Regions from separate parts of the Bradyrhizobium sp. AUGA SZCCT0105 genome, predicted to be linked through region 1. Evidence: riboswitches for the same ligand, from Rfam matches in the RefSeq annotation. Region 1 holds a riboswitch; the other holds the start of a gene.

The links. A riboswitch is a leader RNA that binds a small molecule or an ion and turns the genes downstream of it on or off. The one in region 1 is predicted to bind ZMP and ZTP.
Region 2: it holds a riboswitch for ZMP and ZTP, as region 1 does, so the genes downstream of both, JQ573_RS22895 (bifunctional 5,10-methylenetetrahydrofolate dehydrogenase/5,10-methenyltetrahydrofolate cyclohydrolase) here and glyA (serine hydroxymethyltransferase) in region 1, are expected to answer to the same signal.

What each region holds. Positions count from the first base shown of each region.
Region 1 is NZ_JAFCMK010000012.1:25,171-29,577, reverse strand. Features, by position in the region: gene JQ573_RS35230 (LysR family transcriptional regulator) at 1-572, opposite strand, end outside; gene bla (class A beta-lactamase) at 672-1,589, shown strand; gene JQ573_RS35220 (ankyrin repeat domain-containing protein) at 1,686-2,600, shown strand; ZMP/ZTP riboswitch at 2,684-2,769, shown strand; gene glyA (serine hydroxymethyltransferase) at 2,804-4,081, shown strand; gene JQ573_RS35210 (c-type cytochrome) at 4,208-4,407, opposite strand, start outside.
Region 2 is NZ_JAFCMK010000004.1:702,305-706,711, forward strand. Features, by position in the region: gene JQ573_RS22875 (VOC family protein) at 1-330, opposite strand, end outside; gene JQ573_RS22880 (hypothetical protein) at 715-1,221, shown strand; gene JQ573_RS22885 (hypothetical protein) at 1,438-1,956, shown strand; gene JQ573_RS22890 (hypothetical protein) at 2,081-2,497, opposite strand; ZMP/ZTP riboswitch at 2,715-2,794, shown strand; gene JQ573_RS22895 (bifunctional 5,10-methylenetetrahydrofolate dehydrogenase/5,10-methenyltetrahydrofolate cyclohydrolase) at 2,810-3,673, shown strand; gene JQ573_RS22900 (MaoC/PaaZ C-terminal domain-containing protein) at 3,824-4,276, shown strand.

The sequences.
Region 1 (4,407 bases):
TAGGAGCGCAGCAAGAATTCCTGCGCGAGATCCGACGGCTTGCGCAGCCGGCTCGCCACATCGGCGCAGCACACCGGCGAGAGCGGCGCGGACAGCAGGTGGATCGCCTCGGTGCCGTGCCAGGAGCCGTCGCCGAAGCGCAGCGCAAGATCGAGCCCGTCGCCCGCGATGTCGACGCGGTTGTTGTTGGTGAGCAGGCGCAGGTCGATATAGGGATGCGCGCGCTTGAACCGGTCGACCCGCTGCAGCAGCCATCCGGTCGCAAACGTCGTGACGCAGCCGACGGTGACGACCTCGCGCGTGCCCTTGGCCTCGATGCGGTCGATCGCCGCACCGATCCGGTCGAGCGCGTCTGACAGCACCGGCAGCAGCGCCAGCCCCTCGTCGGTGAGCACCAGCCCGCGCGGCAGGCGGCGGAACAGGCTCGCGCCCAGGAGATCCTCGAGCTGCTTGACCTGGTGGCTGATCGCGGTCTGCGTCACGCGCAGCTCCAGGCCTGCGCGGGTGAAGCTCAATAGCCGCGCAGAGGCCTCGAAGGCGCGCAACGCGTTCAGCGGGAGGTGCCGGCGCACGGCGTCATGACCAAGTTTTCCTCATGCCTCGTTGTATAAATGATTGTTTGTGCTCCGTCACGCCGCCCGGCAGGTTCGCGCCGCCAACGGAGACGAGAGATGCTGACGAGACGGACATTTGGATTGCGCGCGCTGGGCCTTGCAGTTTCCTGCACTTTGCCGCGGTCAGGCGCAGCGGCCGGACAGAGCGCAGCGGCGGGACCAGGCGGACCGGCAAAACGGCTGCAGGAGGAGTTTGCACGCATCGAGCTCGCGACCAGCGGCCGGCTCGGCGTCGCCGCGCTCGACATGGAGACCGGATTGCGCGCGAGCCGGCGCGGTGACGAGCGGTTCCCGATGTGCAGCACCTTCAAGGCGCTGGCTTCTGCCGCGGTGCTGCACCGGGTCGACCGCGGCGAATCCAGCCTCGACCAGCGCGTGCAGGTTGAGGCCAAGGATATCTTGGCCTACGCGCCGGTGGCCAAGCAACACGTCGGATCGAGCATGACGCTGTCCGAACTCTGCGAGGCCGCCATCACTCTCAGCGACAATACCGCCGCCAACCTGCTGCTGCGCGAGATCGGCGGGCCTGCCGGCTTCACAAGCTTCTTCCGCACCATCGGCGATAATGTCAGCCGGCTCGATCGCTGGGAGGTGGCGCTGAATGAAGCCGTGCCGGGAGATCTGCGCGACACCACGAGTCCGGTTGCGATGCTGAAAAGCTTGCAGCGCGTGGTGATCGGTGATGTCCTGAAGGCCGCCTCGCGCCAGAAGCTCGTGGACTGGATGGTCGCCAACAAGACCGGCGACACGAGGCTGCGCGCCGGCGTGCCGCGCGACTGGCGGGTTGGCGACAAGACCGGCACCGGCGAACGCGGCACCTATAACGATATCGGCGTGTTCTGGCCGCCCGGCCGCAAGCCGATCGTGGTGACGGTCTACCTGACTGGGGCAAGTGCTCCGATGGAGAAGTGCAACGAGGTGATTGCCAACGTCGCGCGCGCCGTTGCCAATGCGAGCACCGGGCAGACCGGCTAGAGTGGCACAACGCCGCGCGGCTTGGCAGCATCCAAGGATCATGCGACGCTCAATCGGAATGGCCGACCTGTCAGCAGACCATACGGAGGACACGTATTGTTTCGCCGCATCGCTCTCGCCGTGCTGCTTGTTGCGGGCCACGTTCACAGCAGCTTTGCTGCGGCCGACCCGGCACGCTGCCGCGAGTTGATCCGCAAATACGAAACCGACAAGGCGCAGTTCAGCGCGGTCGAGATCTCGCTGACCTTGTTCGCGGCGGCCAATGCCGATTGCATCAATCTCGCCACCGAGCTGCTCGATGGCGGCGCCTCGGTCGATGCCCGCGACCGGCTCGGCGCAAGGCCGCTGAGCCACGCCGCCCGTTCCGGCCATCTCGACATGGTCGACCTGCTGCTGGCCCGTGGCGCGCCGGTCGATGCGCGCAACCTCGCGGGATCGACCGCGCTGTATCTTGCCGCCGAGCGCGGTCATGTCGCGATCGTGCAGCGCCTGATCGACCGCGGCGCCGACGTCAATCTCACCGGACGCAGCGGCGCATCGGCGGTCGCGGCCGCCGCCTATGCCGGCCGGGACATGGTGGTGCGCATGCTGCTGGCCCGCGGCGCCGACGGCCGCAAGGCCGATGACACTGGCAAGCCGCCGGTCGTGTATGCGGCCGCCGGCGGCCAGATCGGCATCGTCAAGCAACTGCTCGCGCTCGATATCGACATCAACGCCCGCTACGCCAATGACCTCACGCTGCTGATGTGGGCAGCCGGGCCGGATGAGACCGTGCCGGAGGCGCAGGCGCTCGAGGTTGTCGCGTATCTCCTGGACGCGGGCGCCGGGGTCGACGAACGCGACGCGCGGGGACGCACGGCGCTGATGATCGCCGCCGAAGGCAACCACCCGGCGATCGCGAAAGCGCTGCTCGCTCACGGCGCCGACGCGGCGCTGGCCGACAAGGCCGGCAAGCACGCCGCCGATCTCACCGTCCTGTCCGCGCTGCGCGAGGAGCTGACGCCGCGCTGAAGCATGACGCGATGGACTCATTGGTTGCGGAAGGTCCGCAGGTCGGCTAAATTCTCCTCTACGAAGAGTCTCCGTGCTCATTCGTCCTATCGCGCGACTGGCGAGCTAACGTGGAATCGACCACGGGGAAGCGCGAAGGGTTCCAACGCCGATCGCCTGGGCAACCAATCTGCTGGAAAAACAGCGTGTTGAGGAGCCCGAGCATGCCGTCATTTTACAACGAACTGTTCATCAACGATCAAGAGATCGCTGCTGCCCTTATAGGGGAAGAGCGCCGTCAACAGGACGGCGTCGAACTGATTCCGTCCGAGAATTACACCTACCCGGAGGTGCTTGAGCTGCTCGGATCGGTCTTCACCAACAAATACTCCGAGGGCTATCCGGGACGCAGATACTACGGCGGCCAGCAATATACCGACAGCATCGAGAACCTCGCACGCCAGCGGGCCTGCTCGCTTTTTCGTGCCGAGCACGCCAACGTTCAGCCGCTTTCCGGATCACCGATGAATCAGGCCGTCTATCTCGGCCTGTTGCAGCCCGGCGACACGATTCTCGCCATGGACCTGTCCCACGGCGGTCATCTCACCCACGGCGCGCCGGTGTCCCACATGGGGCGTTTGTTCAACTTCGTTCGCTACAAGACGGCCCCGTCAAACGGCGCGATCGATTTCGATGAGCTGCGCGCGATTGCGCGTGAAGCACGTCCGAAGATGGTGTTGTGCGGCTACAGCTCCTATCCGCGCGACCTGGACTATGCGGCGTTCAAGAATATCGCCGACGAAGTTGGCGCGCTCACGATGGCTGACGTGAGCCACTATGGCGGATTGGTTGCCGCGAACGTCATGCGCAATCCGCTTGATGCCGGCTTCGACATCATGACGACGACATCCCACAAGACACTGCGCGGCCCCCGCGGCGGGATCATCCTGTGCCGGAAGGAGAATGCCGGTCGGATCGATGCTTCCGTCTTTCCCGGGTTGCAGGGCGGACCTCACATGAACGTCGTGGCCGGGATTGCCGTGACGCTCAAGAAGGCGGCGACCTCGGACTTCCAGGTTTACGCGCGACAGGTTCTGCGCAACGCGAAGGTTCTTGCCGGCGCGCTGATGGAACGCGGGATGAAGCTGGTCACGGACGGGACGGACAATCACATGATGGTCGTCGATACGGTAGCTTCCGTCGGACTGGACGGGCGAGCAGCCGAGGACGTGCTCGATGCCATCGCCATCACCACAAACAAGCAAGTTATTCCAGACGATCCGCGTCCGCCGCTCAGGCCAAGCGGTATTCGAATTGGGACACCGGCAGCGACCACGCGTGGCATGGGAGATTCCGAAATGCGCCGTATCGGCGAGTTCATTGCGGGGGCTCTGCAGGCGAACGGAGACGATGCGATCCTCGCGCGTCTCAGGTCGGAGTGCATCGAGATGTGCCGAGCTTTTCCCGTTCCAGGCGTGGTGTCCCGGTCTCGACCAAACTGACCGGCTGTACGACCGGAGCTTTGACGCGCAGATATGCAGAACGTGGTCGGGCGCTCGCGCCCGACCCCAACCGCCAAACGCATATGCGACAGCCCTGCGCTCGCGTGAGGGTCAACCTGCCCGCCGCTACAACCCCGCCAGATAGTCCACCAGCGCGGCGAGGTCGTCCGGCGACGTCGCTATCATAAGGTCCGACATGCCGGGATTGTTGCCGCGGGCGCGGGTGCGGAAATCGGCGATGGTTTTCGCGAGGTAATCCCGTCCCATCCCGGCAAGCCGCGGCACCGTGCCGTCGCCCTGGAAGCGATCGAGGTGGCAGGCCGGGC
Region 2 (4,407 bases), on a different contig from region 1:
GCGTATGAAGCAGATCCGCACGCCGGGGCGGATCGTGGTCGGCTCCTTGGTGAACTCGACGCCTTTGGCCTTGATCTCGGCCGCGACCGCGTCGATGTCCTTCACGGTCAGGCCGAAATGATCGAGCCCCTGATACGGCGTCACCGGCGGGGCGTTGACGCCGTCGCCTTGCGTCACCTCCGCGATGAACACCTTGGCGCCGCCGAGCTGGACGTCGATGCGGCCGGGGCCGCGGATGATCTCGCCGCCCAGAATGTCGCGCAGCCAGGTCGCGGTGGCCTCGGGATCGGGACTGCGCAGATGGACGTGGTCCCAGGTGACGACAGGCATTGCGGTCTCCTTGTTGTTCTCGCGCCGCTCGGGTGCGCGGCACTCGCTCTCGGGCGGCGCAAATCTAGCGAGCGGCCGTTTGGGATACCATCCCTCCGTGATGCCGGCCGCAAGATTGTCGTCCCGGAATGAAACCATTCCGGCCGCCAGCGATTGTTCTCGCGTGGCCGCTCGACCTGCGGCCGTCCCGGATGCCGCACGCTGCGATGCCTGCGGCTTCCTTGCTGGGTGGCGGCTTGATCGGGCGTCGAGGGTGAGGGCACGACGATGCGGATCGGCTTGGCGTCGTTTCGAAGGTTTGCCGCCGGGCGTCTCGGTGAGGGCGGCTTCTACGCCAGCCTGCTGCTGTCGATCATCGCGGTCGCCGGAATTGCGGCGTGGTTCATGCTCCCCGAGCCGAGCGATGCCGGAGACCAGGATATCTGGCCGTTGTCTTCCGTGCAGGATGCATCGACCGGGGCGCAGCCCGGCCAAATCACAAATCAAGCTGCAAAGGATGCGCCAGCCGCACCGGCAGGTGAGCCGGCCACGGTCGGCGTGGCCACCGCCGCGCAGCAGGCCGAGGCGGCCAAAGCGTCCGGGCCGGGTACCGAAGGATCGCCGCTGGACCGGCTGCGGATCGCCTCGCAATCCTGGCGGCGCGGCGGGCTGGGTTCGAAGGTGCTGGTCACCCTGACGCTGCGCAATGCCAATGATTTCGCGGTGAAGGATATCGAGATCGCCTGCACCTTCATCCGTAGCGACGGCAGCCCCGTGACCGAACGCAAGCGGCTGATCCCGGACACCATCGCCATGAAAAGCCGCAAGACCTACCCGCGGATGCTGATCGGGTTCGTAAACGTTAACGCAAACAAGGCGAAATGCACGGTCGCGACCGCCAGCCGCGCCTGAACCCTGCATCCCGAAAAAGTGACCAGGAATTGACTTGCCGGGTGAACCGCAATGGCCAGGCAGGAACTAACTAATAAGCCGACCGTTAGAGAACGACCCGGGAGCGCGGATAGCGTCTGCCCGGGTGATCATGCGCAGACGATGAATTCGTTGCGCGATGACAGATGTCGTCGCGTCGAGTTGAACCGCGCCCGTAGCGCGGGGGGAGCTACCAAAATGCCTGTGGCGCGTTATTTCCTGTTCGTTGGTGGCGTGCTGCTCGCGCTGCTCTTCGCCGTCAATGCCATCGTACCGCAGGAGGCTGTGGTCGCCAGCCAGGGTCTATCGTCGCCCGGCGTCGACAACAAGACCATGGTACGCATCAAGTCGACCCAGAAACTGCCGGAGCGGGTGGTGTACGACACCAACCTGCCGACCATCGTTCCGTCGCAGGTGAACGCGGTTGCCGCAGCGACCCCGGCGGCTGTCAGCGATGCGTCGGCGCAGGCCCGCGTCCGTGACACGTTCGCACAGTTCATTCCGCCGGAGAAGGCTGACGCGCGCAAGGGGCCGGTCGTGGCCGAGGCGAAGCCGGCCGAGCAGCCGGTGCAGGCGCTGAAGAAGCGCAAGATTGCGCGTAGCCATACCCATTCCCAGCAGCCGATGCGGCTGGCCCAGCCCGGCATGTATCAGCCCTACCGTGTCGCGCAACAGCAGCCACGCATGGGCTTCTTCGGCGGCTTCGGTACCTGGTAGGCAGGGACACGGGGCAACCGGCAATCGATAAGCCGCCGCAAACGCTTGCGGCGGCATTTTCATGTTCGCGATGTCAGCCAGGTAAAACCGGTTGCGGGAAGGCGCCCCGGGCGGCCGGAACCGGTTAGCGCGGCAGGCGCGGAATCTTGTCGGCGAAGCCGTTGTAACAGGTCAGCCGCTCGTCCTCTTCCTTGACGAACCGGCATTCGGCGACGCCCTTGGCAGGGGCGGCCTTCGGCTTGGGCTGCGGCTTGAAGATCTCGTCGTAGCACATCAACCGCTCCTTGGTGGCGTCGTCGATGTCCTGGCAGGCCTGGAGCTTCTGCGCGACCGATTGCGGCTTGCCGGGTGCTGCGGCCTTCTCGCCCTTCTTGGCCGCCGATTTCTTGCCGACCTGGACCAGCGGCTTGTCGCCGACCATCGGCTGCGCGGCCGCCGCCGGCTTGTCGGCGGCGGGGGGTGGGGTGGTGGCTGGAGCGGTGCCTTGAGCAAGCGCGGCAGCCGGGCAGAGGAGCGCCAGCGCGAGGATGATATGTCTCATGGTGAAAATGTCCGAAGTGGCGTGATGACCGGAAGGATGGCGCCGGGGATCGGAAAAGCCCGGCAAGCGCCGAGGCTTATCGCAAGTTCTGCCCGAATCCTACCCCCGGAGGGGCCCCGCCCGGCACCGATCCACTGGCAAAAACAGGGGCAATTCGTCGCCGGGTCGGCCGCAAGCGTGCGTGATTTGCGTTTGCCGGGCCGGGCGGCTATGAGGACGCCATCTGCGCGACTGGCGCTTGGATGGACCACCATCGGGGAGCGCAGAGACTGAACGCCGCGCGCCTGGGCACCGCTTCGAAACGGAGGTGCCATGACGGCGAACATTCTTGATGGGCATGCACATGCCCAAATTGTCATCGACAAGGTTGCGAGCGAACTGGACCGGCTGCCCCGCGCGCCCGGGCTTACGGTCGTGCTGGTTGGCTGTGACCCGGCGAGCCAAATTTACGTACAGAGCAAGGTCAGGATGGCCGAGCGGCTTGGCCTGCGCGGCGAGGTCGAACGCCTGCCGGATGACGCCAGCGAGGCCGATCTGCTCGCCAGGATCGACGCGCTCAACGCACGTGACGATATCGACGGCATCCTGATCCAGCTGCCGCTGCCGGCGCACATCGACGCCTTGCGCGTGATGGCGGCGGTCGATCCTGCCAAGGATGTCGACGGCTTGCACGCGCTGAACGCAGGCCGGCTGTTTCACGGCGACGATGCCTTGGTGCCGTGCACGCCGCTCGGCTGTCTCCGGCTGATCAAGTCGATCCGGCCAGATCTCACCGGCGCTCATGCCGTGGTGATCGGCAGCTCCAACATTGTGGGCAAGCCGATGGCCGCGCTGTTGCTGCAGGAGCAGGCGACCGTGACGCAAACCCACATCCACACCCGCGGCATCAGCAAGATCTGCCGTCAGGCCGATATCCTGGTCAGCGCGGTGGGGAAGGCTGGCCTTGTGCGCGGCGACTGGATCAAGCCGCAGGCCATCGTCATCGACGTCGGCACCACGCGCGTCGAGAAGCCGGACGGCGGCTACGCGGTGTGCGGCGACGTCTCCTTCGACGAAGCGGTGCAGGTCGCCGGCGCGATCACGCCGGTGCCGCGCGGCGTTGGCCCGATGACAATCGCCTGCCTGATGGAGAACACGGTGAAGGCGGCAAAGGCGAGGGCGGCCCGGCTGCAATAGCAGCGGTATGCTTGCAGCAAGACGCGGGCGGCGGGTGCGGCTCGCGTCGCTGCCTCGCGCCCGGAGACCTGCGCGCGAAGTTCTTGACGTCGGAGGTAATGGAAAGCCCGCAGCATTGGTCTATCGTCGCGCGACAGACGGAGACGCGCGATGCTGTATGCGGAAGATCTCACCGAAGGCCAGACATTCCAGCTCGGCACCTACACGATCGGCGAAGCCGAGATCCTGGAGTTCGCCGGGAAATATGATCCGGTGCCGATCCATACCGATCCCGTCGCGGCCGCGGCGGGCCCGTTCGGCGGCCTGATCGCAAGCGGCTTCAATACCATCGCGATCTATCAACGGCTCGTCGTGGAGGCGATCTGGACCAAGGTGGCGGGCATCGTCGGGCGGAGCTTCGAGATCCGCTTGCCGAGCCCGGTCCGCCCGGGCGCCACGCTCACCGGCCAATCCCGGATCCAGAAAATCACCATCAGGCCGGAGCGACGCGACGCCATCGTGATTTTCAAGACCGAGCTCGTCAACGACGAGCAGCGTCCCGTACTTGTCCTGGTTCTCGATGCACTGATCCGCATGCGGCCGGCGGAGCAGGGGCAGACTTAACCTCCGCCCGGATCAATCTGGCCGCCCGGCACTGCTGCGGCTACCATGGCAAGCCTGCGCTGACCTGCAGCCTGTCAGTGACATCGTCCTGATGTGGCCGGGCTGCCGGGCGGCAAGTTCGTCGATACGGT